DNA from 4 places in the Promicromonospora sp. NPDC023805 genome. Region 3 is predicted to be linked to each of the others. Evidence: riboswitches for the same ligand, from Rfam matches in the RefSeq annotation. Region 3 holds a riboswitch; each other region holds the start of a gene.
What was found. A riboswitch is a leader RNA that binds a small molecule or an ion and turns the genes downstream of it on or off. The one in region 3 is predicted to bind thiamine pyrophosphate.
Positions count from the first base shown of each region.

Region 1 (7,384 bases), on a different contig from region 3:
ACGCGAACACCGAGGATGCCTCGGGCATCAAGGTCGCCGCCGAGACCGAGGAGGAGTCGCAGTCGGCGTTCGTCGTGACGCCCGAGCGCGAGGCTCTCGCGACGGCTATCGACGGCGCCCTGGACGAGCTGCGTGCCGACGGCACCCTCGCCGAGCTGGGCGAGAAGTACTTCGGCGAGGACGTCTCCGAGTGACGCTCCGCGCAACACGTCTCCGCTGATCGCGGGGAGAGGGATACATGGACTGGCAGCTCGCCGCCGACTCGTTCTGGCCGCTCCTGCGGGGCGCCCTCATCGGCACCATCCCGCTCGCCCTCGTGTCGTTCGCGTTCGGGCTGGTGCTCGCGCTCGTCGTGGCGCTGCTGCGGCTGTCACCGAACCGGGTGCTGTCGTGGGTCGGCCGCGCGTACGTGTCGGCCATCCGCGGCACTCCGCTCCTGGTGCAGCTTTTCATCATCTTCTACGGCCTGCCGCAGCTCGGCATCCGGCTCGAACCGTGGCCCAGCGCGATCATCGCGTTCTCCATGAACGTCGGTGGTTACGCGGCGGAGGTGATCCGTGCGGCGATCCTGTCCGTGCCCAAGGGGCAGTGGGAAGCAGGCTGGACGGTCGGCATGTCGCCGGCCAGGACGCTGGGCCGGATCATCCTGCCGCAGGCCGCTCGCGTCTCGGTGCCTCCGCTGTCGAACACGTTCATCTCGCTCGTCAAGGACTCGTCGCTGGCCGTCGTCATCCTGGTGACGGAGATGTTCCGCAAGGCGCAGGAGATCGCCGCGTCCTCCAACGAGTTCCTGCTGATCTACGCCGAGGCGGCCCTGATCTACTGGATGATCTGCACCGTGCTCGCCGCCGGCCAGAACGCTATCGAGAAGAGGCTGGACCGGTATGTCGCGCACTGAGGACGCCCCGATCACGAACCTCCTGACCGCCCGCGGCATCCAGAAGTCGTTCGGCAGCAACCACGTGCTGCGCGGGGTGGACCTGCAGGTCCAGCGCGGCGAGGTGGTCGCACTGATCGGCGCGTCGGGCAGCGGCAAGACGACGGTCCTGCGCTCGCTCAACGGACTCGAGACGCCCGACGCCGGGCTGCTGGAGCTGGACGGCGGGCCCACCATCGACTTCGGCGCCCAGGCCGCCGCGGCGGGCGGCGGCTGGGGTGCCCGGCGCGCCGGCGCCCGTCTGGCGAAGGCGAACCGCGCCGCCCTGCGCGACCGCTCCGCCATGGTGTTCCAGCACCACAACCTGTTCCCGCACCGCACGGTCGTGGAGAACGTGATCGAAGGCCCCACGCAGGTCAAGCGGATCCCCCGCGCGACGGCGATCGGCCGCGCCGAGGAGCTCCTGGCCCGGGTCGGTCTCGCGGACAAGCGCGACGCCTACCCGCACGAGCTGTCCGGCGGGCAGCAGCAGCGCGTCGGCATAGTGCGTGCGCTGGCGCTCGAGCCGGACCTCCTGCTGTTCGACGAGCCGACGTCGGCCCTCGACCCCGAGCTCGTTGGCGAGGTGCTGACCGTGATGAAGGAGCTCGCGGACGAGGGCTGGACCATGGTCGTGGTGACGCACGAGCTGCAGTTCGCGCGCCAGGTCGCGGACGAGGTGCTGTTCCTCGACGGCGGCGTGGTGGTCGAGCGGGGCGCTCCCGCACAGATCTTCAGCGACCCGGCCGAGGAGCGCACCCGCCGTTTCCTCGACCGGATCCTGCACCCCCTCGACTAACCCACCCCGCTGGTCGAGCCCGTCGAGACCAGGTTGTGCAGAGTTCTTCCGAGTGGCTCAGCGGGCGGCGGGCTGCCGGAGGGCGGTGAGGTGACGGAGCACCTCGGCGGGGTCATGGCAGACGACGAGGCGTTCGATGTCCGCCGCGTCGGCGAAGCCCTCCTGCGCGGCGTGACTCAGATACGTAAGCAGGGGGTCGTAGTAGCCGCCGTGGTTGAGCAGGAGGCACGGCTTGCTGTGCAGGCGTATCTGTGCCCAGGTGAGGACCTCGAAGAGTTCCTCGGCGGTGCCGAGGCCGCCGGGCAGGGTGACGAACGCGTCGCCGAGCTCGCCCATGAGTGCCTTGCGCCGGTGCATGTTGGGGACGAAGTGCAGTTCGGTCAGACCTTGGTGGGCAATCTCCCGGGGGAAGCTCTCGGGGATGACGCCGACGACGCTGCCGCCGGCTTCCAGAGCAGCGTCCGCGACAGCACCCATCAGGCCGATGGACGCGCCGCCGTAGACGAGGCGCAGCCCGGCTTCGGCGATCTCACGGCCCAACAGGGCGGCGGTATGCAGGTGGGTGCGGTCCCGGCCCGGCGCCGCTCCACAGAACACGGTGACGCTGTTCATGAGCCAAGCCTTGCTGGGAGCTGCATCGAGAGGTCGGAGAAGAGCTCGGAGAACGCCTTCTCCTGATCCGCTCCGTGCTCGGCGTGCCGCAGCGCGATCAAACACGCAAGTTCGTCCAGCAGGCCCTCAGGAACATGGGAGATGGTGGCTTCCTGCGGGTCCAGAGAGTGCTTGTCACACCATTCGAGCACGGCCTCCAGGCCGTTCACCGAGGCGGCGAACGGACGTTTCGCGGGATCTCTCCACAGTTCCGCGAGCTCGTCCAGGAGACTGCGCAGCGGCGGTTCCGGGCGCAGCATGACGTGCGCACGCGAGGTGAGTGCGCGCAGGTACTGGGAGTTGTCCGCTGGGCGGGCCAACAACTGAACAGTGAAATCCCAGGGAAGCCTGGGCAGGCGAGCAGCCAGAACTGTCAGGAGCGAGATCGACCCTCCTTCGACGATCACCGACGATGCCGTACGGCTCAGCTCACTCACCGTCTCCACCAGCACGTCCACGGCCCTTTCGGCGGAGTAGTCGCCATCGGCGACGGTGCGATCGCCCAGCCATACCCGTCGGACGCCGGACACCTCGGCGCCGGCCCTGGCACTGGTGGTGGCAAGGTCGGTGAAACACTGGATGCGGTCCGCCACAACGACCGGAGCTCCGGTACGCAGGGCCAGGCCCGAGGCCACATCGCTCTTACCGACCCCGGTGGGTCCCGCGATGAGATGAACAGTTGCCGAGACCGGGCTGCCGAACATTTTCACCGTTCATCCTTTGATTGACTGGGGCAACTAGATTGCCTCTAGTAGAGCAGGAGCCCCCAGCATGAAAGCGAAGATTCGGTAGCACAAAAGTGAACATTCGGTATCAAACGCACCTGATCGACTGCTACTGACCAGGGAAGGGGTGTGATCCCTTAGACCGCTCAGTACTCCAGCGCAGCCAGCACCTCGGCCCGGCTCGGGCCCGCCGCGTCCAGCACCACCCGGCCCGGCCGTGCGCTGAGCACCACCACGCGGTCGGCCAGGGCGAGCGCCTCGTCCACGTCGTGCGTCACGAGCACCACCGCCCGCTGCCCGACGCCGGAAGCCGAACCCTCGACCAGGCCGCCGGCCAGCCCGACCCCCGCGAGCCACTCGTTCATCCGCCGCCGCGTGATCGGGTCCAGCGCGCCGAACGGCTCGTCGAGCAGCAGCACCGGCCGGCCGGCCAGGCACGTCCGCAGCAGCGCGAGCCGCTGCCGCATGCCGCCCGACAGCTCGTGCGGCCAGGCCCGCTCGAAGCCGCTCAGGCCGAACGTCTCGAAGAGCTCGGCGGCGCGCGCCTCGGCGTCGGGCCGCGGGACCCTGGCGATCCGGGCGCCGAGCAGCGCGTTGGACCAGGCCCGGCGCCACGGCAGCAGCCCGTCCCGCTGGGGCATCCAGGCCGTGGCGGCTCCGCCGTCGGGCAGGCTCGGGACACGCAGCGTGCCGGAGACCGCCGCGCCCGGCGGCAGCATGCCGCCGAGCGCGCGCAGGAGGGTCGACTTGCCGCACCCCGACGGCCCGACGACGGCGACGAACTCGCCGTCCTCCACCGCGAGCTCCACGCCCTCCAGCGCGGCGACGTCACCGAACCGGACGCTCAGCCCGTGTGCGGCGAGCACGCTCACGGCTGGTCGCCCGCCCCGCCCGGGAGGAACTCGTCGGTCCACGCCGCGTCGGTGTCGAAACCGGGCTCGGTGAGCCCCTCCTCCTCGAGGAACGAGACGAACCCGTCCCACACCTCGGCCCGCTGCGTGCCCCAGTCGCCAGACGCGTACTGCGGGCCGAGCCACAGCGCGCTCGCCTCGACCAGCTCCGGGTCGAGCTCGGGCGCCGCCTCCAGCAGTGCCTGCGCCGCACTGTCGGGGTCGGCGGCCGCCTCGTCGTACCCGCGCGACAGCGCCGCGAGGAATCCGCGCGCGACGTCGGGCTCGTCGTCGAGCAGGGAACGGGACGTCGCGACCAGTGGCGTGTACCAGTCGGGGATGCAGTCGAAGTGGTCGCGGAACGCGATGGTCTCGACGTCGAGGCCGTCGACCTCACCCAGCCGGACGGTGTCCCACGCGTCGAAGACCCATGCCGTGTCGAACTGGTCCTCGGTGAGGCCGATCCGGAAGTCGTCGCTGACCAGGGGTGTGAACTCGACCTTGGCGGGATCGCCGCCGTCGCACTCCACGAGCTTGCTGATCAGCGCCTTCTCCAGGTCGGACTCGTACGAGCCGTAGCGCTTGCCCTCGAGGTCGCGGGGGCGGGTTATGCCGTCGTCCGACAGGCTGATCAGGGACGACGTGTTGTGCTCGATGACCGTCGCCACCGAGACGACGTCGGCCCCCGCCGCGCGCGCCGGGACCAGACCCTCCGCGACGGAGTAGGCGAAGTCGGCCTGGCCGGCCGCGACGAGCTGCAGCCCGGACGTCTCGCCGGGCTCGATGATCTCGACGTCGAGCCCCTCGGCCTCGAACCAGCCCTCGGCCTGGGCGAGGTAGAGGCCGGAGTGGTTGGTGTTGGGCGTCCAGTCGAGCACGACGGTCACCTTGCGGAGATCGCCGTCGGACGCCGGGCCGCCGGCAGACGTGCCGCAGCCGGCGAGCGCCAGGGGCACTACCGCCGCGAGGGCCGCCGAACGGACGAGGAAGGTCGGGGAGTGCTTCATGATTTTCCTCTCTGCCACGGCGTCGCGATGCGCGTGAGCACGGCGACGAGGGCGAAGAACAGGCCGGACAGCAGGGCGATCAGGACGACGCCCACGAAGATCTGGTCCACGGCGTAGGCCTTGCGGGACCGCTGCACGAACACGCCGAGCCCGGACTGCCCGGCGAGGTACTCGGCGACCACTGCCGCGCCCACCGCGTAGGTCGCGGCGACCCGCAGGCCCGCGAGCGCCCCTGGGATCGACGCCGGCAGTCGGACCAGCAGGAACTGGTCCAGGCGGGTGCCGCCCAGGCCGGCCACCATGTCGGCGTGCTCGGCGTCGACGGCGCGCATCGCGCCCACCGCCGAGACGAGCACGGGGAAGAAGACGGTGAGCGCCACCAGGACGATCTTTGGCAGCAGGCCGAAGCCCGTCCACAGGATCATCAGCGGCGCGAGCACCACTACCGGCACCGTCTGCGTCAGCACGACCAGCGGGTACAGGGCGTCGCCGGTCACACGCGAGGCGGTGACCAGGATGCTCAGGACAAGGCCCGCGACGGTGCCGAGCACGAGGCCGGCGACCGCCTCGGTGAGCGTCGTCAGGACGTGCGGGCCGAGCAGCGGCGCCACCTCGACGGCGGTCAGCGCCACCTGCGACGGCGCGGGCAGCACGAACTCGGGCACGCCGGTCAGGCGCACCGCCGCCTCCCAGACGGCCAGCAGGACGACGACGGTGAGGAGCGGGGCGATCACCCGCCGCGCCCCCCACCGCCGAACGCCCGTGCTCACGCCCGGAACTTGGTGATGAGTTCCGAGATGGTGGGACCACCGGCGTCGGCGGTCTCGCTGACCTTGATGTTGGACTGGACGCCCTCGGCGCCCGCCTCGATCGTCGCCTCGTGGACGGCGCGCAGCAGCGCCCACACCTCATCGGGGTTGCCCTGGACGAACGTGCCCATGGCGCCCACCTCGTAGGTGAGTCCGGACGCCTGGATGACGGCGATGGCGGCGTCGACGTACGCGTACTTCGCGTCGGGCGTGCCGCTGGGGCGGGGAGAGACCTGGATCTCGGCGAGCATGTGTGCGACCTCCGTGCACGGGCACACCAGAGGTCGCCGGTTCCTGACAGAGGCGCCGCCGCGTCCCCCTTCGGGGACGGCATCGACCGAACGCCCGCGCCGTCAGGCACGTCCTTCCGCTGGCATTACCCAGTTCAAGTGATCGGGTCGACGGCGTCGGGCGCGATGCCCAGGCCATACCTCTCAGCCCGGCTACCCCGAGCTCCCCGCGTTGGCGAGCACACGCTACATCTCCGCACGGCAGATCCGGAAGCGCACCCCCTTCGAGGCCTAGGTTCCTCCGCTCTGAAACGGTTCAGAAGGGAGCAGCCTAGGCCTCGAAGGGGGTGCCGGCAGTGGGGCTACTCGCCCGGGTACTTCAGGCCGATCTGCTCGCGGATCGTGTCCAGCGTCGCCATGATCGCTACCGTCTCCGCGCGCGGGAGGAGCGGGCTGTCGAGCTCGCCGGCCGCGACCAGGCGCTCGGCCTCGGCGGCCTGGAACTGCATGCCGCGGCCGGTGATCTCGGCGGTGAACGTCTCGGTCTCGGTGCCCTCGGCGTCGTACACGTGGACCGTCGTCTGGCTGTACCAGACGGCGTCGATCTCGATGCGTCCCTCGGTGCCCAGGATCGAGGCCCGGTTGGGGCCCTTGGTGTCCGACGCCGAGATGGTGGTGGCGACCCGGGCGCCGTCGTAACCGAAGATCGTGGCGATGGTGGCGTCCGCACCCGTCTCCTTGAACGTCGCGTGCGACTGCACGGTGAGCGGCTCACCGAACAGGTCCCAGGCGAACGAGACGGGGTAGATGCCCAGGTCGAGCAGCGAGCCGCCGCCGAGTGCCAGGTCGTTGATGCGGTGCGCCGGGTCGTCCGGCAGGTCCTGGGTGTGGTCCACCATCAGGGTCCGGACCTCGCCGAGCACACCGGAAGCGATGATCTCGCGCACGCGCGCCATGTGCGGGAGGAACCGGGTCCACATGGCCTCGAGCGCGACGAGGCCCTTCTCCTCGGCGAGCTCCATGATCTCGCGCGCCTCGGCGGCGTTGACCGTGAACGGCTTCTCGACCAGCACGTGCTTGCCGGCCTCCAGCGCGAGCTTCGCGGCCTCGGCGTGCATCGGGTGCGGCGTGGCGATGTAGACGATGTCGACCTCGGGGTCGTTCACGAGGTTCTCGTACGAGCCGTGCGCCGTCCGGATGCCGAAGCGGTCGGCGAAGGCGCGCGCCTTCTCCAGGGACCGTGACCCCACCGCCTGCACGGTGAAGCCGTTGTCGTTCAGGTCTGATGTGAAGGCCGAGGCGATCCCGCCGGCCGCCAGGATGCCCCATCGCAGGTGTGTCATACGTTCGAGCGTAG
Region 1 is NZ_JBFAAH010000014.1:142,359-149,742, forward strand. Features, by position in the region: gene AB0F70_RS15570 (amino acid ABC transporter substrate-binding protein) at 1-194, shown strand, start outside; gene AB0F70_RS15575 (amino acid ABC transporter permease) at 239-898, shown strand; gene AB0F70_RS15580 (amino acid ABC transporter ATP-binding protein) at 885-1,715, shown strand; gene AB0F70_RS15585 (TIGR00730 family Rossman fold protein) at 1,773-2,327, opposite strand; gene AB0F70_RS15590 (isopentenyl transferase family protein) at 2,324-3,070, opposite strand; gene AB0F70_RS15595 (ATP-binding cassette domain-containing protein) at 3,238-3,963, opposite strand; gene AB0F70_RS15600 (ABC transporter substrate-binding protein) at 3,960-4,988, opposite strand; gene AB0F70_RS15605 (ABC transporter permease) at 4,985-5,758, opposite strand; gene AB0F70_RS15610 (thiamine-binding protein) at 5,755-6,048, opposite strand; TPP riboswitch at 6,143-6,267, opposite strand; gene AB0F70_RS15615 (Gfo/Idh/MocA family oxidoreductase) at 6,390-7,370, opposite strand.
Region 1: another riboswitch for thiamine pyrophosphate. It lies ahead of AB0F70_RS15610 (thiamine-binding protein); the one in region 3 lies ahead of thiD (bifunctional hydroxymethylpyrimidine kinase/phosphomethylpyrimidine kinase).

Region 2 (7,384 bases), on a different contig from region 3:
GGCACCGTCACGAGCCCGCGCACCAGTACCCGACCCGGGAAGGACCGGCGGTACAGCAGGTACGCGAGCGGCAGGCCGAGCAGCACGGAGAAGGCGGTGCCGAGCACTGCCTGGGTCAGCGTGAGCCATACGAGCCGCCACGTGCGCGGGCTGGACAGCACCTCGGCGAACCCGGTGAGGTCGAGCACGCCGTCGGGCACAAAACCTCGGACCACCAGCGCGGCAACGGGCCAGGCGAAGAAGACGGCGAGGAAACCGAGGGGGACGGCGACCGCCGTCCCCCAGAGCAGCGGCGCGGGCCGCAGGCTCAGCCGACTCAGCCGATTCAGCCGATTCAGCCGACTACGGTCTCTGTCCACCGCTCTATCCACTCGTCGCGGTGCTCGCTCACCTCGGCGGGCGCCACCTCGAACGGCGCCTCGGCCTGGGGTGCGAACTTCTCCCAGTCGGCGGGCAGCTCGGTAGCGGGGTCGGCCGGGTACATGTACATCGACTCGGGCAGCGCGGCCTGGGCGTCCTCGCCGAGCAGGAAGTCGACGAACGCCTGAGCACCCTCCGGGTTGTCCGACCCGGCGAGCACTCCCGCGTACTCGACCTGCCGGAAGCACGTCTCGAGCAGCGCGCTGGTGGTCGACTCCGAGCCGTCCTCGCTGACGGTGAAGGCCGGCGACGTCGCGTACGACAGGACGAGCGGGCGCTCGCCGCCCTCATCCGCACCCGAGAAGTCCACGTAGTAGGCGTCCTCCCACGAGTCGGCGACCTTGACGCCGTTGTCGACCAGGGACGTCCAGTAGTCCTCGAACCCGTCCTCGCCGAACGCCCCGACGGTCGCCAGCAGGAAGGCGAGCCCGGGCGACGACGTCGCTGGGTTGCTCACCACGAGCAGGTCCCGGTACTGCGGGTCGGCCAGGTCCTCGAGCGTCTTCGGCACCTCGAGGTCCGACTTCTCGAACCAGGCCTCGTCCGCGTTCACGCAGACGTCGCCCTGGTCGATCGGGGTGAGCGCCCCGCCCAGCTGCTCGACGCCGTCGGGCAGGTCCGCCGGGGTGTACTCCTCGACCACGCCCGCCTCGAGCGCGCGGGAGGCGAAGGTGTTGTCGATGCCGAACACGGCGTCGCCGAGCGGTGCGTCCTTGGTCAGCACCAGCTGGTTCACCAGGGTTCCGGCGTCGCCCGCCGCACTGACCTCGACGGTCAGCCCGGACTCCTCCTCGAACCGCTCGACCACCTTCTCGTCGAGCGCCCAGGAGTCGTGGGTCACGAGGGTCACGGTGCCCGACGCCGCCGGGTCGCCCGCGCCGGCCCCGGAACCATCGGACCCAGAGCCACCGGAACCAGAGCCGCCGCAGCCGGCGAGCAGGAGCGCCACGGAGAGCGCTCCGGCGGCCGGACCAGCTTGGATCGTGCCCGCGTGAGCACCGGAAAGACGCAACATCGTGCCTCGACTTCCTCCGCCGGTCTGACCCGGATCAGGTTCAAGGGTCTGCGGTGTTCCGCACTCTCAGCGCCGTGTGGCGCTCCCCTGTCGTGTCCGGCCAGCCTACTGGCCGGTCGAGCGCTACCGTGTGGAAATGGCCAAGATTGAGACGGAACAGACACTCGCCGAGAAGGTCGGCACCCTCGCCCTGACGCTCGCGGCCGGCTGGGTCGCGCAGAAAGCGGTCAGCATGATCTGGAAAGGCGTGACCGGCAACGACGCGCCCAGCAAGGCGGACGACCCGGAGCTGGACCTGGTGCAGGCGACCGTGTTCGCGGCCGTGGCCGCCGGCACCGCGGTGCTCGCGAAGCGCATGGCCTCGAAGGGCGCGTCGACGGCGGCACTTCGACTCGCCGCCCGCCGCGCCGCGCGCTGACCCGTCGGATGCCCGGCCGGGGATCACCGGGCCGGGCATCCGGTCGCAGGTTCAGCCGGACGTGCGCGCCGACACCTTGCGCGGCCGCCGGGTGAGCAGGGGGTCGTGCCCGCGAGGCCGCCCCACCGGCTCGACGCCGTCCAACGCACGTGTGAGGGCTTCCTGCGTGATGCCCGTCCGCTCGCGATCCGCCCCCTCGCGATCGGCCCGCAGCCCGGCCATCACCTGGTCGGCGGCCAGCCGGAGCGGGATGTCGACCCGCTGGGCGGCTTCGTGCAGCAGCTGACCGGCGGTCTCCTCGCTCACCCCGCGTACCGCCATGACGACGCCCTTGGCCTGCTCGATCACCGCCTGGCTGACGAAGGCCCTGGTGACGACCGCCTCGGACCTGCGCGCCAGCGCCTCCTTCTGGACGGGCGTGACGTCGATGACGTACCCGACCAGCTCCGGCGACCGGTCGGGGCCGCTGCGTCGGCCCTGGCCGATGACGACCACCGAACGTGTGCGGCCCTTGCGGTCCACTATCCGGTGCGCGCACGCGAACGGCCGACCCGTCCGCAGGGCCTCGGCGGCGGCCCGCACCACACGGGCGCGATCGTCGGGATGCTTACGGGACCGGAGCGCCTCGAGGCCCGGCTGGACCTCGTGCCGTTTCCACCCGTGCATCGTGTACAGCTCGTCGGACCACCACCAGGTCCCCGACATGATGTCGACGCGGTAGGTGCCGACGAGAAGGTTGGTCCCCAGACCAAGAGCATGCGCCAGGTCACCCGCCGAGAAGCTCGGTGACGGTTCAGCCGTGTCGCCGCCTGCGCCGTCCACGATGCTGAGCCTGGGCTGCTGCAGAGAAGGGGGCATCTTGAACCTCCCAGATCCGAAGTGGACCTGGAGCCGCTTCATGACTCCGCCACTTCGATTCTAGGAGCGAGGCGCTGCGAGTGCCAGACCCTCGTGCCAGCCTGGGACGGGCCGGCCCGAGGGCCGGCGCAGGGACCGACCGGCACGGATCGAGCAGCACGGATCGAGCAGCGGAGGTGCACCGTGAGCGAGACCCCCTACGACGCGACGACCGACCTGGCAGACACCGGCAGCGGCACACCGGGGGTCATGGCCTCCGGCCCGCTCCGCACCGACGTCGTGGTGGTCGGAGCCGGTCTCACCGGTGTCGTCACCGCCCAGCTGCTCGCCGACGGCGGCGCCGACGTCGTGGTGCTCGATGCCCGCGGCGTACGCGCCACCACCACCGCCCGCTCGACGGGCAAGCTCTCGGTGCTGCAGGGCACCCGGCTCGCCCGGATCGCCCGCCACGGCGACGAGGTGGTGCGCGACTACCTCGCGGCCAACTTCGCCGGCCTGGGGTGGCTGCGCCGCACGCTCGCGGACCTGAACGTGCCAGTCGATAACCGGGACGACCTGACCGTGGCGGCCACCCCCGAGCAGGTGGCCGACGTCGACGCGGTGCTCGCGACCTGCGCCCGCCAGGGACTCACCGCACAGTGGGAGGAGGACCCGCCGTACCCCGCGCGGTCCTACGGCGCGGTACGCCTGCCGGGCCAGGCTCAGGTGGACCCGCTGCGCATGCTCTCGGCGTTGCGCGCCCGCCTGCGCGCCCGCGGCGTGCAGGTGCACGACGGCGTCCGGGTGCACCAGGTGCGCCGGCGCCGGTCTGGCGTCGCGCTGCGCACCAGCCGTGGCGCCATCCTCGCGGACCGTGTGGTGCTGGCCACCGGCACTCCGCCCGGGCGGCTGGGCGGGCTGTTCCTCCGGCTGGAGGCGGGCCGCAGCCTGCTCACCACGTGGGAGATCACCGACCCGGCCGCGCTGCCGCCCGGGTTCGACGAGACCATGTCGATCACCGCCGGGTCACCCGTGCGATCGCTCCGCACGGCCGGCGGGCTGCTCATGGTGGGCGGCGATGGCTACACCGTCGGCAGGGAGCGGGACCCTGCCCGGCGGCTGGCCGCGCTGGAGGAGTGGACCCGGGTCCACCTCCCCGTGGACCAGCCCCGGCACACGTGGGCGGCCCAGGACTACACCAGCGACACCGGCCTGCCGCTGGTCGGGCCGGTGGTGCCAGGGGACGACCGCGTGCTCGTGGCCACCGGCTACGCCAAGTGGGGGCTCACCAACGGTGCGGCGGCCGGGCTGGCGCTCGCCGGGCGTATCCTCGGCGACCCCGTCGAGTGGGGTCTCACCTTCGAGCCGTGGGCCCGCAAGCCCACGCCGAGAGTGAGCACCGCGGCCACCTTCGCCGTGCAGACCAAGGGTTGGGCCCGTGCGGCGACCCGTCCCAGCGGACAGCGGCCGGGTGCCCCGTGCGTGTCCCGGGTCTGCCCGCACGCCGGCGCCGTCGTGCGCTGGAACGAGCAGGAGCAGTCCTGGGACTGCCCCGCGCACGGCTCGCGGTTCGAGCCGGACGGCACGCTGATCGAGGGCCCCGCCACCGAGGACCTGGCGCGGCGCTGAAGGGCGCCGGGACCCACTACCTGCTCCTACGCAGGCGTCCCGGAACCTCGATCTCGTCGAGAAGCGGTTCAAGATGCGAGTGCTTCTCAGCGCCTCGAACGTAGGAGAACCGGAAGAAGCCCGGTGACGACCATTCCGTGGAGGTCACTGTGCGAGTCCTCGGTGTCAATGCCCTCTTCCATGACCCGTCGGCGGCGCTCGTCGTCGACGGTCAGGTGATCGCCGCAGCGGAGGAGGAGCGGTTCAGCCGACGCAAGCACGGCAAGCGCCCCGTCCCGTTCGCCGCCTGGGAGCTGCCGGAGCAGGCGATGCGGTGGTGTCTCGACGTCGGGGGCCTGCGGCCGGAGGACCTGGACGCCGTCGCCTACTCGTTCGACCCGGCCCTCGCCAAACCGTCGGACGAGATGGGCCTGCCCGACCCGTGGGACTGGCTGCGGCAGCGGTACGCCGGACGAGCGCCCCAGTTCATCGCCACCGCGCTGCCCGGGCTCAACCCCGCCACCGTGCGCTTCGTGCCGCACGAGGTGTCGCACGCCGCATCGGCAGCCCTCGCGTCCCCGTTCCGCACCTGCAGCGTCATGTCGCTCGACGGTCGCGGCGAGCGGTCCTCCTACCTCGCGGGCCGGTACGCCGACGGGCAGCTCGAGGTGCTCGCGAGCCAGGAGCTGCCGCACTCCCTCGGCCTCGTCTACGAGTCCCTCACCGAGCACCTCGGGTTCCTGCGGTCCAGCGACGAGTACAAGGTGATGGCGCTCGCGTCGTACGGCGGTCCGCGGTTCCTGCCCGAGCTGCGCGAGCTGCTCCGCACCACGCCCGACGGCGGCTTCGTGGCCGAGGCCCCCGACTGGTCGCGGTGGGCGGCACCGTCGATGCCGGGCTCCATCCAGGAACCGAGCGGCGCGGGCGGCCTACCGCCCGACCAGGCCGACCTCGCGGCGTCGGTCCAGGCGCGGCTGGAGGAGCTGCTCGTGGAGCTCGCCACGGCCCTGCACGAGCGGACCGGCGACACCGCGCTGACACTGGCGGGCGGCACCGCACTGAACTGCGTGGCCAACTCGCGACTGTGGCGCGAGACCCCCTTCGAGCACGTGTGGGTCCAGCCCGCGGCGGGTGACTCGGGTACGGCCCTCGGCGCGGCCCTGCAGCTGACGGTGGAAGCCGGCGTACGGACGGTGCCCATGACGTCGGCGGCGCTCGGCCGCGGATGGTCCGACGACGAGCTGGCCGACGCGCTGCGCACGGCGCGCGTGCCGTTCACGACCCCGGCCGACCTGCCGGAGCAGGTCGCGGGCGTGCTCGCCGACGACGGGATGGTGGCCTGGTTCGACGGCCGCTCCGAGTTCGGGCCGCGCGCGCTCGGCCAGCGCTCGCTGCTGGCCCACCCGGGTACGCGGGCCAACACCGAACGGCTCAACATCGTCAAGGGACGCGAGCAGTTCCGGCCGGTGGCACCGATGGTGCTCCTGGAGGACGCCGCGGACATCTTCTCCGGCGGCCCGATCCCCAGTCCCTACATGCTGTTCGTCCACGACGTCGCCACGGCCTGGCGCGACCGGATCCCGGCGACCGTCCACGTGGACGGCACGGCCCGGATCCAGACGGTGGACGACTCGCAGCCGCGCCTCCAGTCGATGCTCCGCGCGTTCCGCGCGCGCACCGGGCTGCCGGTGGTGGTGAACACGAGCCTCAACACCGCAGGCCGCCCGATGGTGGACAGCCCACGGGACGCGCTGGAGCTCTTCGGCTCCGCGCCCGTCGACGTCCTGGTAGTGGGCCCCCACCTGGTCCGGCGTGCGGACCTGTTCGCCGGCGGCGAGCCGTCCGGGGGTGCCGCGTGACACCTCCGTACTCGATAGTCGTCCCGACGATCGGCCGCCCGCAGCTGGGCGCGCTGCTCGACTCGGTGCGCGTCGCCTGCGCCGACGGGCCACCGCCGCTCGACGTGGTGGTGGTCGACGACCGGCCGTTCCCGGTCGAGGGCACGAACCCGCCCCTCGACCTCGGGCCCGACCCGGTGCCCGGTGTGCGGGTGCTCCGCACCGGCGGTCGCGGCCCGGCCGCCGCCCGCAACACCGGCTGGCGCAGCGTCCGCACGGAGTGGGTCGCCTTCCTGGACGACGACGTGGTGGTCCCGGAGCGCTGGGCAGCCAACCTGGAGCAGGACCTCGCGGCCGCAGGCCCCGACGTCGCGGGTGTGCAGGGCCGGATAGTGGTACCGCTGCCGGGCCACCGGCCCCCGACCGACCTCGAACGCAACACCGCGGGGCTGGAGGCGGCTGCCTGGGCGACCGCCGACATGGTCTACCGCCGGGCCGCGCTGGAGGCGGTGAGCGGTTTCGACGAGCGCTTCCCCCGCGCGTACCGCGAGGACGCCGACCTCGCGCTGCGGGTCCGCGAGGCGGGCTGGGGCCTCGTCCGGGGCGCCCGGTTCGTCGAGCACCCCGTCCGGCCCGCCGGGGACCTGGCGAGCGTGCGGGCCCAGGCCGGCAACGCGGACGACGCGCTGCTGCGGACGCTGCACGGCCGTGACTGGCGCCGACGCACCGGGGCCGGCCGAGGTCGTCTGCCGTGGCACGCCGCGACGGTGGCGGCGGGGCTGACGGCGCTCGGCGGCAGCGTGGCCGCCGTCGTCCCCGGCACCCGTAGCCCGCGCGCGGCGCGTACCACCGCTGTCCTCGCCGGATCGGCCTGGGCGGCGCTCACCGCGGTGTTCGCCGCCGAGCGGCTCCGGCCCGGGCCGCGACCCGGCGACGATGGCTACGGCCCGGAGCTGCGCCGCATGGTCGTGACGAGCGCGCTGATCCCGTTCGCCGCCGTCGCACACCGGGTCCGGGGGGCGTTGCGGTGGCGGCGCGGGCTCGGCGAACGCGTGCCGGCCTGGCCGCCGCCCGTCCGCGCGGTGCTGTTCGACAGGGACGGCACGCTCGTCCGCGACGTGCCCTACAACGGGGACCCCGACGCCGTCGAACCGATGCCCGGCGCCCGGCGCCTGCTGGACGGTCTACGGGCCGGCGGTGTGCGGATCGGCGTGGTGTCCAACCAGTCGGGCATCGGCCGCGGGCTGC
Region 2 is NZ_JBFAAH010000019.1:93,313-100,696, forward strand. Features, by position in the region: gene AB0F70_RS18770 (iron ABC transporter permease) at 1-329, opposite strand, end outside; gene AB0F70_RS18775 (thiamine ABC transporter substrate-binding protein) at 335-1,435, opposite strand; TPP riboswitch at 1,430-1,534, opposite strand; gene AB0F70_RS18780 (DUF4235 domain-containing protein) at 1,572-1,853, shown strand; gene AB0F70_RS18785 (PAS and ANTAR domain-containing protein) at 1,905-2,711, opposite strand; gene AB0F70_RS18790 (FAD-dependent oxidoreductase) at 2,895-4,319, shown strand; gene AB0F70_RS18795 (carbamoyltransferase C-terminal domain-containing protein) at 4,469-6,157, shown strand; gene AB0F70_RS18800 (HAD-IIIA family hydrolase) at 6,154-7,384, shown strand, end outside.
Region 2: another riboswitch for thiamine pyrophosphate. It lies ahead of AB0F70_RS18775 (thiamine ABC transporter substrate-binding protein); the one in region 3 lies ahead of thiD (bifunctional hydroxymethylpyrimidine kinase/phosphomethylpyrimidine kinase).

Region 3 (7,384 bases):
GCGGGCCGCCGAGACCGACCGGCACCTCAACTACATACTGGCCAGCGAGCTGCGCGCCTACCGGATGCACCTGACGGAGCTGCATCGCAACCTCGACTCCCCCTGGCTCACGCTCGACCGGCTGCGGACCGTCTACATCTACCCGTTCGGCCTGCGGGACGTCAGCCCCACCGCCGCCGTGGCGGCGATCCGGGAGCTCGCCGACCGCGACGAACGGCCCGAGCTGCTCGGCGTCCAGGCCTTCGCGGTACGGGGTCGCCTCAAGATGGACGACGTCTGGGCGAGCGTCGACCGGGCCGCCCGCCCGTACGGCGGCGTGTCGCTGTCGATGCCGAACGTGCGCCTGGAACAGCCCGACGGTTCGTTCATCGCCGAGCTGTCCTGCGACGTGCGGTTCACCGAGTTCGGCAACCACTACGTCCGGTTCCGCTACTCGGCGCGCGAGCAGTCGCCGCAGCAGGTCCGGGATGCCCGGTTCCGGCTGTCCAACCTGCACGCCGACATCCGGGTGCGCTGGGTCTCGCCGGACGGCGCGCCCGTCGACGTCGACCACGCGGGCAGCCCACCGCCCGAGCGCCTGTTCGACCTCGCCGACCTGCTCCAGCGCGCCACCACCGACCTGGTCCGCGAGGGCACCGAGATCGCCCAGGGGCGTGCGCACGTGGTCACCACCGTCTACGAGGCGAGCCGCGGCCTGGGACCCGCCGCGCCCCGGGCGGAGCGCACGCCGGTCGACATGGGCGACGAGCTGCTCGCCGCGTTCGGCTCGCAGGTGCTGCTCCAGCCGGTCTCGTACGGCACCGCCACGCTGTGCGACTGGACCCTGCGCCAGCGCAACCCCGTGCTGCTGGAGGGGGTGCGGCACCTGGGCGACGTCGTCGCGGTGGCCACCAACTCGACGACCGTCGCCCTGGTCGGCACCGCACACTTCAAGATCTCCCAGTACGGCTCGCTCGCTGAGTTCGTCGCCAGCCTGAACGGGCTGTTCAGCGCGTGGAACGCCACTCTTGCCGACCACCTGCGGATCGTCGCGACGATGCTCGCCGACCACGACGTCAACAACGGCGCCGACCTCGCCGAGCGCAAGGAACGGCTCACCCGCGAACAGCTGCGCCTGCACGAGTTCGCCTCGGAGGTGCGGGCCACGCTGACCACCATCACCTCGCCCACGTTCCTCGCCTCCGCCCTGGAGTCCAGGATGCTGAACCAGCTGCTGCAGGCGGCACACTTCGAGCAGCAGGCTGCGGTGGTCACCGAGCGGCTCCGCGAGCTGCTCCAGGAGCCGATCGCCGCGCGGCTCGCGGCCCTCGAACGCCTGCACGGCGACCGGGAGCGGGCCGCCGAGGCCAAACGCGAGCGCGGGCGCCGTCGGCTGATGGACGGCACACTGTCCGCCATCACCGTGTTCGCCGGTGTCTACGCCCTGATCGGGACCGTCCAGGTCGCGCTGGACGCCGACCTGATCGGCCCGCTGCAGGCGGTCACGGCCACCGCGCTGGTCACCATCGGCGCACTGGTGACGGGCGTGGCGGTATTCAACTGGACGAGGGGGCGCTGACGCACTCCGGCATGCCAGACAGAGCGCTCGGGTAGCCTGCCCGTCTGACGCGTTATGGCCTGCTGGCCAGTCGGCCGCGACGCCACTCCACGACAGGGGAGAACGATGACCGAAGTCCCCGCGCCCACCTCGAGCGCACCGAACATCACGCCGCGCGGAACGGTGCGGGACGACGCCGCCCGTCGTCACCTCTGGGGGCACTTCACGCGGCAGTCCGCGTGGGACTCCGGTGTACCCACGCTGGTCCGCGGCGAGGGCCACCACGTATGGGACGCGCAGGGCCGCAAGTACATCGACGGGCTGTCGGGACTGTTCGTGGTCCAGGCCGGGCACGGCCGCCGGACGCTCGCCGAGGCCGCGGCCAAGCAGGCGGGCGAGCTCGCCTACTTCCCGCTGTGGTCCTACGCGCATCCCCCGGCGATCGACCTGGCCGAGCGCCTCGCCCATCACGCCCCGGGCGACCTGAACCGCGTGTTCTTCACGACGGGCGGCTCGGAGGCGGTGGAGACGGCGTTCAAGCTGGCCAAGCAGTACTGGAAGCTGCAGGGCAAGCCCGGCAAGCACAAGGTGATCTCCCGGTCCGTCGCCTACCACGGCACCACCCACGGTGCGCTGTCGGTGACGGGTCTGCCGGGCCTCAAGGAGCCGTTCGAGCCCCTGGTCCCGGGCGCGCACAAGGTGCCCAACACCAATATCTACCGAGCGGCCGAGGGACTGCGCGACGATCCGAAGGCGTTCGGCCGGTGGGCCGCCGACCAGATCGAGACGCTCATCGAGATGGAGGGGCCCGGCTCGGTGGCCGCCGTCTTCCTGGAGCCCGTGCAGAACGCCGGCGGCTGCTTCCCGCCGCCGCCCGGATACTTCGAGCGGGTGCGCGAGATCTGCGACAAGTACGACGTCCTGCTGGTCTCGGACGAGGTCATCTGCGCGTTCGGCCGCATCGGATCGATCTTCGCGTGCGACGACTTCGGCTACGTGCCGGACATGATCACCTGCGCCAAGGGCATGTCGTCGGGCTACTCCCCGATCGGCGCGTGCCTGGTCTCCGACCGCGTGTTCGAGCCGTTCGCCACCGGGTCCACGAGCTTCGGCCACGGATATACGTTCGGCGGGCACCCGGTCTCGGCCGCGGTCGCCATGGCCAACCTCGACCTCTTCGAGGCGGAGGACCTGACCGGGCGGGTCAAGCGGAACGCTCGGGCGTTCCGGACCACCCTGGAGCGGCTGCACGACCTACCGATCGTGGGCGATGTGCGCGGCGCCGGGTACTTCTACGCGATCGAGCTGGTCAAGGACAAGGACACCCGGGAGACCTTCGCCGGCGACGAGGCCGACCGCCTGCTGCGCGAGTACGTCACTCCGGCCCTCCTCGAGGCAGGCCTGTACTGCCGCGCCGACAACCGCGGCGACCCGGTGGTGCAGCTCGCGCCGCCGCTGACCGTCGGGCAGACCGAGTTCGACGAGATCGAGGAGATCCTGCGGGGCGTGCTGAGCGAGGCCTGGTCCAAGCTGTGACCTGGTCGGGCGGCCGCGCGCTGCTCCGCCGGCCGACGGCGCATGATCGACCTGCTCGTGGACGGACCGCAGCACAGGGCCGGACGGACCGCTGGGTAGGGTGGGGCCGAAATGGCGCGGGGCGCCGGGCACCAGCCCGGCTGAGACGTACCCGTGGAACCTGATCTAGGTAGTGCTAGCGAAGGGACGCCTCATGGGCTCACTCCTGCCCGACGACGCCGTCGTCCGGACCCGGCCGCCCGGACACCCCGCCGTGGCGCTGACGATCGCCGGCTCGGATCCCTCCGGCGGCGCGGGGATCCAGGCCGACCTGAAGACGTTCGCCGCGCTCGGCGGCTACGGCTGCGCGGTACTCACCGGGCTGACCGCCCAGTCCACGACCGGCGTGACCAGAGTGCTGCCCGTGCCAGCCGACATGGTGACCGCGCAGCTCGAGACCCTGTTCGCCGACGTAGCGGTGGACGCCGTGAAGATCGGCATGACGACGGACGCCGCCGTCGCCCGGGCCGTCGCGGCGGCGCTGCGGCACCTGCGGGGCGCCGGGCGCGCGCCCTACGTGGTGCTCGACCCGGTGATGGTCTCGACGTCGGGCCACCGCCTGCTCGCGCCCGACGCCGAGGCCGTGCTGCGCGACGAGCTGCTGCCGCTGGCCGACCTGGTCACGCCGAACCTGCCGGAGGCAGCCGTGCTGCTCGGCGCCGAACAGGCCCGGGACGACGGTGAGGCGGCCGACCAGGCGCGTGCGCTGCTCAAGCTCGGGGCACGGTTCGCCCTGGTCAAGGGCGGGCACCTGGTATCGGCGGAGTCGGTAGACCACCTCGCGGGTCCGGACGGCGTCGTCGCCCTGACCGCCCAGCGGATTCCCACGCGGAACACCCACGGGACGGGCTGCACGCTCAGCTCGGCGTGCGCCGTCCTGCGCCCCCGGCACGACGGGTGGGAGCCCGCCGTACGCATGGCGAAGGACTACCTGACGGAAGCCCTGCGCGCCGCGGACGACCTGCTCATCGGCGGCACCGGCACGACGCCCGGCCCCTGGCACGGCCACGGCCCGGTCGACCACAGCTTCGCCACCCGCACCCTCGGCTGATGGGTCGGTCGATCCACCCCTTCGAGGTCTAGGTTGCTCCGCTCTGAATCGTCTCAGAGCGGAGCAACTTAGGCCTCGAAGGAGAGGGACCGGGAGACGGCAGCGTCAGGCCGACTTGAGGAGCTCCGCCGCCCGGGCGCGGGCCCAGGCGTCGGCCTCCAGGACGCCCTCGACCGAAGCCGCGTCGCCGGCGTCCGTCGTCGCGTGCGCCTCCACCACCGCGGCCACCGTGTCGACGATGTCGAGGAAGCCGATGGCGCCGTCGTGGAACGCGTCGACGCACACCTCGTTCGCCGCGTTGTAGACCGCCGGGTGCGTGCCGCCGGCCTCGCCGACCTGCCGGGCCAGGCGGACGGCGGGGAAGGCGTCGTCGTCCAGGGGGGCGAACTCCCAGGTGGACGCCTGCGTCCAGTCGATGGGCACATCGACGTCGGGCAGGCGGTCGGGCCAGGACAGGCCCAGTGCGATCGGCACGAGCATCCGCGGCGGACCGGCCTGGGCGATGGTGGAGCCGTCGGCGAACTCGACCATCGAGTGGATCATCTGCTGCGGGTGCACCACGACGTCGATCGCGCTGAACGGCAGGTCGAACAGCAGGTGCGCCTCGATCACCTCGAGGCCCTTGTTCACCAGGGTCGCGGAGTTCGTGGTGACCACGCGCCCCATCGAGAAGTTGGGGTGCCGCAAGGCCTGCGCGGGGGTCACGTCGCGCAGCTCGGCGCGCGTGCGACCGCGGAACGGCCCGCCGCTCGCGGTCACGACGAGCTTGCGCACCTCCGACGCCGCGCCCGAGCGCAGCGACTGCGCGATGGCGGAGTGCTCGGAGTCCACCGGCACGATCTGACCTTCGCGCCGTACGGCGGCCTTGACCAGCGCGCCCCCGACGACCAGCGACTCCTTGTTCGCGAGCGCCAGCGTCGAGCCGGCGGCGAGCGCGGCGAGGGTGGGGCGCAGGCCCACGGATCCGGTGATGCCGTTGAGCACGACGTCGCTCCCCCGGCCGGCCAGCTCGGTCGCGGCGCCCGGTCCGGCGAGCACCTCGACGCCGTCGGCACCGGCCTCCGCGAGGAGGGTGGTCAGCGCGGCGCGTGCGGCGTCGTCGGCCACCGCGACGGCGCGCACGCCGAGCGACGCGGCCTGCCGGGCGAGGAGCGGCAGGTCGGAACCGCCGGCGGACAGCGCGTCCACGCGGAATCGCTCGGGGTTGCGCCCGATGACGTCGATGGCCTGCGTGCCGATGGAACCGGTGGAGCCGAGGAGGGTGACGCTTCGCATAGGCCCCATCCTGTCAGTCCTCGGCGGCCTGCTCGGCACGGCCGCGGCCGAACATCCGCCAGCCCTTGACCACGCCGCGGGGGTCCGGGGCGGGCTCGCCGGCGGCCTCCCAGCCGGCGTCGTCGGCGAGCGGGACCACGTGGAGGCCGAAGTCCGCGAGGATCACCGGGATCGCGCGGATGGCGGCGCGGTCCTTCTCGCGGTCCGCCTCCGACAGCTCGGCCCAGGGGCGCAGGTCCGGGTGCAGACGCCGGGCGTCGTCCCGCTGCGGCCCGTAGGTCCAGCCGGCGGCGGTCTTCTCGGCCATCCACCGCTCGTGCTCGTCGACGGCGCGGGCGTCGACCACGGGTTCGGGGATCCGGCCGTGCTCGCCGTCGCCTGCGGGTGCGACGGTGCAGCCCATCTGGCGGAGCCGGTCCGGGATGGCGCGCACCTGGGCCCGGTTCGCCGCTCGGAGGTCGTCGGACAGGTCGACCCACGAGACCATCGCCGGGGTGCTCTCCCAGGCCACGCCGCGGGAGCGCTGGTTGCGCAGGTAGGTCAGGTGGGCGGAGACGGCCATCAGGTCGTAGACGTCGTCGTGCACGAGCACGCCGGGCGCGGTCGCCCTGCGCAGCAGCGTGCCCGGTTCGACGACGTCGAGCCGCCCGCCGAGGTCGTCGAGGATCGCGCCGTCGTGGGTGCCGAACAGGCCTCCGAGGCCCGCGAGGCGGTTGAGGCGGAGCACGACGGCGCCCTCGCCGGCGCGCCAGAGGTCGCTGTCCCGCAGCGCGTGCCGGAGCGCGTCCACGTCGTCGTCATGGCACACGTAGACCCGCTGGGGCGTGCCGATCGCGCGTACCTCGGCGAACGTCTCGACCGGGACGAGCCTGCAGGCCGCCCGCACGCTGGGCCAGCGTGCCCGCAACGCCTGCGCGGCGGCGCGCGCACCGGGGCCGACAAGGGTCACGGTGAGCGGTTCGCCGCCGGACGCGATCTCGACGCTCCGCAGCCGCGCGAATGCGACGACGAGCGCCCTGCCGAACGTGCCGTGCCCGACCACCGAGATGTGCGGCGCGGCGCCGCGGGCGACGGTCCGGTCACGCCGGGCGAGGGACCGGGCGACGAGCTCGCCGAGCGTGAAGAAGTCCACGCCGGGCTGCGGATGGCTCAGGTGCCGGGCCTGCAGGGCCAGCGCGAACTCGGGGTCGCTGACGTGCGCGTTCAGCCGCAGACCGGGCAGGTCGGGATACCGGTCCGCGCGGTTGGCCACGGCCACGGTGAGGACGTTGACGCCGGGCTCGTCAGCCTCGGCCTCGCAGGCGTAGAGGACGGCGGCCCCAGCCACCCCGGCGTTGCGCAGCGAGTCGGCATCGCCCGCCGTGGTCCGCGCGACGGGCGCGCCCCGGGCCGCGAGCGCCTCGGCGATGAGGTCGGCGACCGGCGTGCGCCCGACGACCACCGCGTGCCCCCGCATCCGGCGGGTGCGCATGAGCACGAACTGGTCGGCGAACAGGGAGCGCACCGCCTCGAACACGGCGTAGCCGGTGGCGACCGGGGCGAGGAACCGTGCGGCCTGGAGCTGCCAGGGCAGGTCGCCGCCGTCGTTCGTGGCCTCCGCGCCGAGCACGAAGAGCTGGACGGAGTAGTAGACGACGTCCCACCCGGTGGTGCCCCAGACGAAGTCCGGGGAGGTCCGGTAGATGGAGAAGCCCCACAGGCCCAGTGCGAAGGCCACGCCGAACAGCGCGGTGAAGCCCGCACGCACCCACGACCGGCGCACGCGCAGCCGACTGGGTCCGTCGCTCGGGACGACCAGCTCCGGTGTCGCCATCTCATGCCTTCCTCACCCTGTGCCGCCCGGCCCGGGACCGGTCCCGGGCCGCGCATTTCACCATAAAGGTGACTAGCGTCATGACCAGCGGCGACACTACACACCGGGGACTCATTTCTCCCGGTCCGCGACA
Region 3 is NZ_JBFAAH010000020.1:43,591-50,974, reverse strand. Features, by position in the region: gene AB0F70_RS19115 (hypothetical protein) at 1-1,558, shown strand, start outside; gene AB0F70_RS19110 (aspartate aminotransferase family protein) at 1,664-3,073, shown strand; TPP riboswitch at 3,181-3,277, shown strand; gene thiD (bifunctional hydroxymethylpyrimidine kinase/phosphomethylpyrimidine kinase) at 3,267-4,163, shown strand; gene dxr (1-deoxy-D-xylulose-5-phosphate reductoisomerase) at 4,269-5,438, opposite strand; gene AB0F70_RS19095 (RyR domain-containing protein) at 5,452-7,251, opposite strand.

Region 4 (7,384 bases), on a different contig from region 3:
TGTTCTGCACCGGGGCCGCGCCCACCGTCCCGGGGATGCCCGACAGGGACTCGACACCCACCCAGCCCTCGGCGACGGCGCGCTCCACGAGCTCGTCCCAGTTCTGGCCGGCCGGGGCGCTCACCACGGCGCCGCCACAGGAGTCGTCCGACTCGACGGTGATGCCGCTGCGGGTGTCCCGCACGACGAGACCGTCAAAACCTTCGTCAGCCACCAGCAGGTTGGAGCCGCCACCCACGACCAGCAGCGGCACACCGTCGTCGTCGGCGGTGCTCACCGCCTCGATCAGTGCAGCCTCTTCCTCGGCCTCGACGAACGAGGCTGCCGGGCCACCCACGCGGAGTGTGGTGAGGTCGGCGAGGCTTGGGGCCACCGCTTGCGCCTGGACGGTGTCTGCCGGGTATGGGCTCACCGTGCAAGCCTATCTACCTGTCGCGTTGGATTTGTGCACATCTTCGACATGCCGTGGGTGATGTCTGCCAATTCTGGAACCTTTTGGTGTCGGCGGACGTGTTCAGTGCTCGTCCTGACAGGCCCTGCCGCCGAAGCCGTCCGCTCGTCGCCCTGCACTACCTCTTCACACCGGCCGCGGTAGGCAGCGGCCGGACGGAGCGCGCCAGGACCAGCGCGAGCACCATGGGGATCAGGAGCACGAGCACCGCGAGGCGGTAGCCCGTCGCGTGCGCGACCAAGCCGATCAGCGGGGGCCCCACGAAGAACGCGGTGTACGCGATGGTCGAGACCGCAGCCACCCGCATGGCGGCACGCTTCGGCTCGTCGGACGCCGCGCTCATCCCCATCGGGAAGCCCATCGCCGCGCCGAAGCCCCACAGGCCGACGCCGACCAGGGCCAGCCACAGGACCGGGACCAGCGCGAACGTCAGCACGCCCACGAAAGCAAGCACCGCGGAGACCACCAGCACCGGCACGCGGCCGAACCGGTCGATGGCCCGCGTCCCGGCGAGCCGGGCGGCCGTCATGGCCGTGAGGAAGACGGCGAGGCCAGCGGCGCCCATGCCGTCGGACGTGCCGAACCCGTCCACCACCGCGAGGCCCACCCAGTCGTTGGCGACGCCCTCGGTCAGGGCGGCGGCGAGCACCACGAGCCCGATCGCCAGCGTGCGCGGCTCCCGCCAGGCGGCCAGCAGCCCCGTCATTCCCGACGACGGCGGCGTCACCTCTCCCGGGTCGGCGCCGTCCGCACTACCCGCCCCGGTCATCGCCGCGCCGTCCGGCAGCGCCGCCCCGACGACACTCGGGGAGAAGAAGCGGACCGCGATCACCACCGACAGGAGGGCCACCGCTCCCGCGGCCACGATGTGCCAGAGGACCGGGACGCCTGTGTTGGCCACCAGGATCCCGATGCCGGCGCCGACCACCGTGCCGAACGAGAACCCGGCGTGGAAGACCGGCATGATCGCGCGACCGAGGCGTTGCTCGACGGCGGCGCCCTCGAGGTTCATCGCGGCGTCCCAGACCCCGATGCCCACGCCGAACAGGATCAGACCGAGACGCACCGCGAGGTGCTCGCCCGTTGCGACGCCGTAGCCGGCCACGGCCAGGCCGGCCACGACGACGCACGCGAAGCCCAGGACCGTCCGCGCGGTACCGAACCGCTCGGCGACCAGGCCCGACAGCGGGATGGCGGCGACGGAGCCGATGGACCCCGTGAGCAGCAGCAGACCCATCTCCTGTTCGGAGAAGGAAAGCCCGTCCCGGACGGCCGGCAGACGTGATGCCCAGCTCGCGAAGGCGAACCCACTGGCAGCGAAGACGACGAAGACCGCACGAGCGGCGGCGTGTGCAGTAGGCACTGAACTCCTTGGTGCGATTGAATCTCCCGACCGTAAGCCACAATCTGGGACCAGCCCAGCAGATTCCTGGGCCCCGCACCACTGGTGCCGAGTGAGAGACAAGGAACCCGCGATGAGCCGCCAGAACGTACGACCGACCCTCGCGAGGGTCGCCGAGCTGGCCGGTGTCTCCGTCTCCACCGCGTCGCTCGCCTTTTCCGGCGCCGGACCGATCACCCCCGAGACCCGGGAGAAGGTGCTGGCCGCCGCACGCGAGCTCGAGTACTCCGGCCCCAACCCGCTCGGGCGACAGCTCCGGTCGGGACGGTCCGGGATCGTCGGTGTGGTGATCGGCGACCAGCTCGGCAGGTCGTTCCGCGACCCTGTCTCCACCCAGGTGCTGCACGGCCTGGTCTCCGCTATCGGTGAGCAGGGCCTCGGCGTGCTGCTCGTGCCGGGTATGCCGCAGGGCGCCACCACCCAGTCCATGGGGCTCGGCGCCGAGGCCGGGCTGCCGCCCGCCGTCGACCCGCTGGTCGAGGCCGCCGCGATGGACGTCGCGGTGCTCGTCTGGGGCACCCTGAAGGACGACCCGAACCTCGCCGCACTACAGCGCCGGGGGGTGCCCGTCGTGATCGGCGAGGGGAACGAGGTGTCCGGCGTCCCCGTGGTGAGCGTCGACGACCGCCGGGGCGCCGCCGAGGCGGTGCGGCATCTCGTCGAGCTCGGGCACACGCGGATCGCGGAGATCACGCTGCCGTTCGGGCGGGACGAGCGGTCGGGGCTGGTCGACGCCGACCGGCTCGCCGCCGCGGAACGCACGCCGACCCGCAACCGGCTGGCCGGCGTGCGGGACGTCGTCGAACCCGTCATCTCGTGGGAGACGCCGGCCTCGCTCGTGGAGCACGGCCGCGACGCCGCCACGGAGATCCTCTCCGAGTGGGCGCCCGCCCGGGACCGTCCGACGGCGATCATCGCCCACTCCGACCTGCTCGCCGCCGGTGCCGTGATCGCCGCCCGCGAGCTCGGGCTGCGGGTGCCCGAGGACGTGTCCGTGGCCGGGTTCGACGGGCTCGACCTGCCGTGGCTCTCCCCCGACGTGCTCACCAGCGTGCATCAGCCGCTCGTCGAGAAGGGCCGGGCGCTCGGCCTGGCCGTCATCGCGCTGCTGGCCGGCGAGGAGCCTCCATCCGTGGTGCTGCCCGTGACGCTGGTCGAGGGCACTACCTCGGGACCGGTGCCCGACCTCAGCGCGATGCCCTGAGCCGTCCCCCGTTGGTCGGGCTTGTCGGGACCTCGACAAGCCCGACCAACGGGCGGGTGTCAGGGACGGAGGGTTGGGGCCGGGAGGTAGACCTCGCCGCCCGTCTCACGGAACTCGGCCGACTTCTGGGCCATCCCCGCCGTCGCCGCGTCCGCGAGCGCCGTCTGGTGCTGTGCACCGCCGAACTCGTCGCGGATGTCCTGCGAGATCCGCATCGAGCAGAACTTCGGACCGCACATCGAGCAGAAGTGCGCGGTCTTCGCGGCCTCGGCCGGGAGGGTCTCGTCGTGGTACGCCTCGGCGAGCTCCGGGTCGAGCGACAGGTTGAACTGGTCCCGCCAGCGGAACTCGAAGCGGGCCTTGGACAGGGCGTCGTCGCGGTCGCGGGCGCCAGGGTGACCCTTGGCGACGTCGGCGGCGTGCGCGGCGATCTTGTAGGTCACCACGCCGGTACGGACGTCGTCGCGGTCGGGCAGGCCGAGGTGCTCCTTCGGCGTGACGTAGCAGAGCATCGCGGTGCCGTACCGGGCGATCTCGGTGGCGCCGATCGCTGAGGTGATGTGGTCGTACCCGGGTGCGATGTCGGTCACGAGCGGGCCGAGCGTGTAGAACGGGGCGCCGTCGCAGAGCTCCTGCTGCCGCTCCACGTTCTCGCGCACCAGGTGGAACGGGACGTGTCCAGGTCCCTCGACCATCACCTGGACGTCGTAGGCCCAGGCCCGCTTCGTCAGCTCGGCGAGCGTGTCGAGCTCGGCGAACTGCGCGGCGTCGTTCGCGTCGGCGAGCGATCCGGGCCGCAGGCCGTCGCCGAGCGAGAAGGCGACGTCGTACCGGGCGAAGATCTCGCAGAGCTCGTCGAAGTGCGTGTAGAGGAAGTTCTCCTGGTGGTGCGCCAGGCACCAGCCGGCGAGGATCGACCCGCCGCGCGAGACGATGCCCGTGACCCGGTCGGCGGTGAGCGGCACGTATCGCAGCAGCACGCCCGCGTGCACCGTCATGTAGTCGACGCCCTGCTCGCACTGCTCGATCACCGTGTCGCGGTAGATCTCCCAGGTGAGCGCGCCGGCGTCGCCGTCGACCTTCTCGAGGGCCTGGTAGATCGGCACGGTGCCGATGGGCACCGGCGAGTTCCGCATGAGCCATTCGCGCGTGGTGTGGATGTCGTCGCCCGTGGAGAGGTCCATGACGGTGTCGGCGCCCCACTTGGTGGCCCACTCGAGCTTTTCCACCTCCTCCGCGATGGAGCTGTGGACGGCGGAGTTGCCGATGTTCGCGTTGACCTTGACCAGGAACGCCCTGCCGATGATCATCGGCTCCGACTCCGGGTGGTTCACGTTGTTCGGGATGATCGCCCGGCCGGCGGCCACCTCGCTGCGCACCAGCTCGACGTCGCAGCCCTCGCGCACCGCGACGAACCGCATCTCGGGCGTGATCACGCCCTGGCGTGCGTAGTGCATCTGGGTCACGGTCCGGCCGGGGAGCGCCCGGCGGGGCCGACGTCGTTCTCCCTGCCACTCCTGGCTGGCGGCACCGCGGCGCAGTGCGCCGCGCCCGTCGTCGGCCAGTGCCCGATGGCGGCCGTCGTACTCCTCGGTGTCTCCGCGCGCCACGACCCAGGGTTCGCGGGCCGGCGCGAGGCCGCGGACCGGGTCGGAACCGGGGCCCTGCGTCCGGTAGACCCGGACCGGCTCGTTCGGGGCGCCGTCGGGCGACGGCGCCAGCGTGATCTCCGTGACCGGCACCCGGAGACCTGTGTCGTCCTGCGGTGTGCTGTACCCGCCGTCGTGCTCGTGGTCGCGCTCGTACTGGTAAGCGAGCGTGCGGGACTGGGACTTCTCCATCATGAGACTCCTGCTTCCTACGCCGGTGTTAACCGGACAGGTTCAACGGTCCCGGGCCGTACAGCCCGATCTCAGCCCCTGCGTGAGGCACCCGTGGGATCGCCGCCGAGGTTAGCACTGTCCGGCACTTTCCTTCTGCCCCGCCGCCCACCGTGATAAGCAAGGCCCGACGGCTCGCTCACCCCAGCAGGGAGCCCGGGACATGGAGGCTGGAATGCCGGTACGGAACAACCTGCGAACGAGGGCGTTCGCGTTGGCGGCTACGGGGGCTCTCGTGGTTCAAACAGGGATCGTGGCGGGTGCGGTGTCGGCGGCGGGCGCTGAGGTGAGCCCTACGGCGTCGGACAACCAGATCACCCTGACCTCGTGGGACGGGCGCCGGGAGCTGCTCGCGGGCGAACGCGACGGACTGCGGTTCGACGTCCACGGCGGGCTCATCCTGCCCCGCGGCGGTGACCTCGTGGACTACACGGACCCGTACGGCGACGGCACGCCCGTCACGTACGAGACCGGCACGTGGACCTCGCCCGTCGTCGAGACCGGGTACCCGATCAAGCAGGCCGTGCCCTCCTGGAACGCCGACACCCCCACGGGCACCTGGGTCGAGGTGGAGTTCCGCGGCCGCAAGGCTGACGGGGCCTGGACCAAGTGGTTCGTGATGGGCCGCTGGGCGTCTGGCGACGACTTCGCACCCGCCAACGGGCGCGTCGGCGACATCCACCGCACCTCCCTGAACGGCCAGGGCGACACCGACGCCGCCCTGTTCACCGACACGTTCGTCGCGAGGGCGGGCTTCGAGCCGAACGCGTTCCAGACCCGGGCCAGGCTGTACCGGCCGCAGGGCGCCAAGGTCTCGCCGCGCCTGGCGTCGGTGAGCACCATGACCAACGAGAACCTGCCCGACGAGCACTACACGGGCACCAGCGACTTCACGCTCGGGCGCGAGGTGTCGCTCGACGTCCCGCAGTACAGCCAGAACATCCACCGCGGCGAGTACCCCGAGTTCGGGGGCGGCGGCCAGGTGTGGTGCTCGCCGACGTCGTCCACGATGGTGATCTACTCCTACGGCCGCGAGGTGCCGGCCAAGGAGCTGGAGGACATCGTCGCGCCCAACGGCGACCCGCAGGTCGACTACGCCGCGATCAACACCTGGGACTACGCGTACGAGGGTGCGGGCAACTGGCCGTTCAACGCCGCCTACGCCAGCACGTTCGGGCTGAAGTCGTTCGTGACCCGGCTGCGCTCCCTCGCGGAGGCCGAGAAGTTCATCGAGGCGGGTATCCCGCTCACCTTCTCGATCAACTTCGACGAGGCGGAGATGCCCGAGGCGGGTTACAGCACCCCCGGGCACCTCGTCGTGCTGGTCGGGTTCACCGCGGACGGTGACCCGATCATCAACGACCCGAACAAGGCGAGCAACGACGAGGTTCGGGTCGTGTACACGCGGGAGAACTTCGAGCGGGTGTGGCAGACGTCCACCGACGGCGTCACGTACGTCTACCACCCGAAGAACGTGAAGCTCCCGAGCAACATGCCGGGCGTCACGCAGAACTGGTAACCCCAGCCCCGCGAAGTAGAACTGTGGCGAGATAGCTGTGGCGAGGTAGAACCCGAACTTCTGGTTCTACCTCGCCACAGTTCTGTCTCGCCCTGGTTCTACCTCCGCGGGACCTGCGTCGGGGCCGAGGTGTACGTCGCCGACGTGTAGCCGTCCGCGGAGACCGTCACCTGCACGGTGAGCTCAGCGCCCCGGTCGAGGCCCGTCACCAGGTACCGGTCACCCTTCGCCCAGCGCACCGGCTCGCCGTCGCGCAGCCATCGGTACTCCACGTCCACCTCGCCCGGGAGGTACGTGCCGGCGTCCGCGCGCAGGACCTTCCCCGGCTTGGCCCGGCCCTCGATGCTCGGCCCGGTCACGTCCGCCACCACGGGATCGTGGATCTCGACGTCGGCCGCGTTGACGAAGACGTGCCGGTGCGCCAGCCAGAGCTGGTAGTAGACGTCGTCGCCGCGCACTACCGTGCGGCCGCCCGGGCCCGTACCGTCGAACGTGGCGGCCCGGAAGTAGTCCGAGGCCACGTGGTCATCCGCCACCGCGTAGGTCTGGTCCACGCCCACCCGGTACTCGATCGGCGTGACCGGCTGCACCGGGACGCCCGGGTGCTCCTCGTAGGCCGCCGCCTCCGGGTAGGCCCTGCCGAAGACCGGCGCCGGGGCGTCGCCCGCGACGGTGACCGTCTTCGCCGTCGCCGGCACGACCACCGGACGCTCGGCCGGGTTGTGCAGCCAGGCCAGCGAACCGGCCCACCACACGCCCAGCCAGTCACCCTCCACCTGGTCGACGACGAGCTTGTGCCCCGACTGCACGCGCGCGCTCACGTCGCTCGCGTACGTGGTCCCGTTCGACCCGTCCGGCTTCCAGCCCGGGTCCTTCGCCAGCGGCGCGTCGGCCGACGGCGACTGGTGCAGGTACCGGAAGTTCGTCC
Region 4 is NZ_JBFAAH010000002.1:282,427-289,810, forward strand. Features, by position in the region: gene AB0F70_RS04710 (UDP-N-acetylmuramate dehydrogenase) at 1-412, opposite strand, end outside; gene AB0F70_RS04715 (MFS transporter) at 570-1,814, opposite strand; gene AB0F70_RS04720 (LacI family DNA-binding transcriptional regulator) at 1,927-3,057, shown strand; gene thiC (phosphomethylpyrimidine synthase ThiC) at 3,117-4,901, opposite strand; TPP riboswitch at 4,896-5,001, opposite strand; gene AB0F70_RS04730 (C39 family peptidase) at 5,173-6,456, shown strand; gene AB0F70_RS04735 (peptidoglycan recognition family protein) at 6,555-7,384, opposite strand, start outside.
Region 4: another riboswitch for thiamine pyrophosphate. It lies ahead of thiC (phosphomethylpyrimidine synthase ThiC); the one in region 3 lies ahead of thiD (bifunctional hydroxymethylpyrimidine kinase/phosphomethylpyrimidine kinase).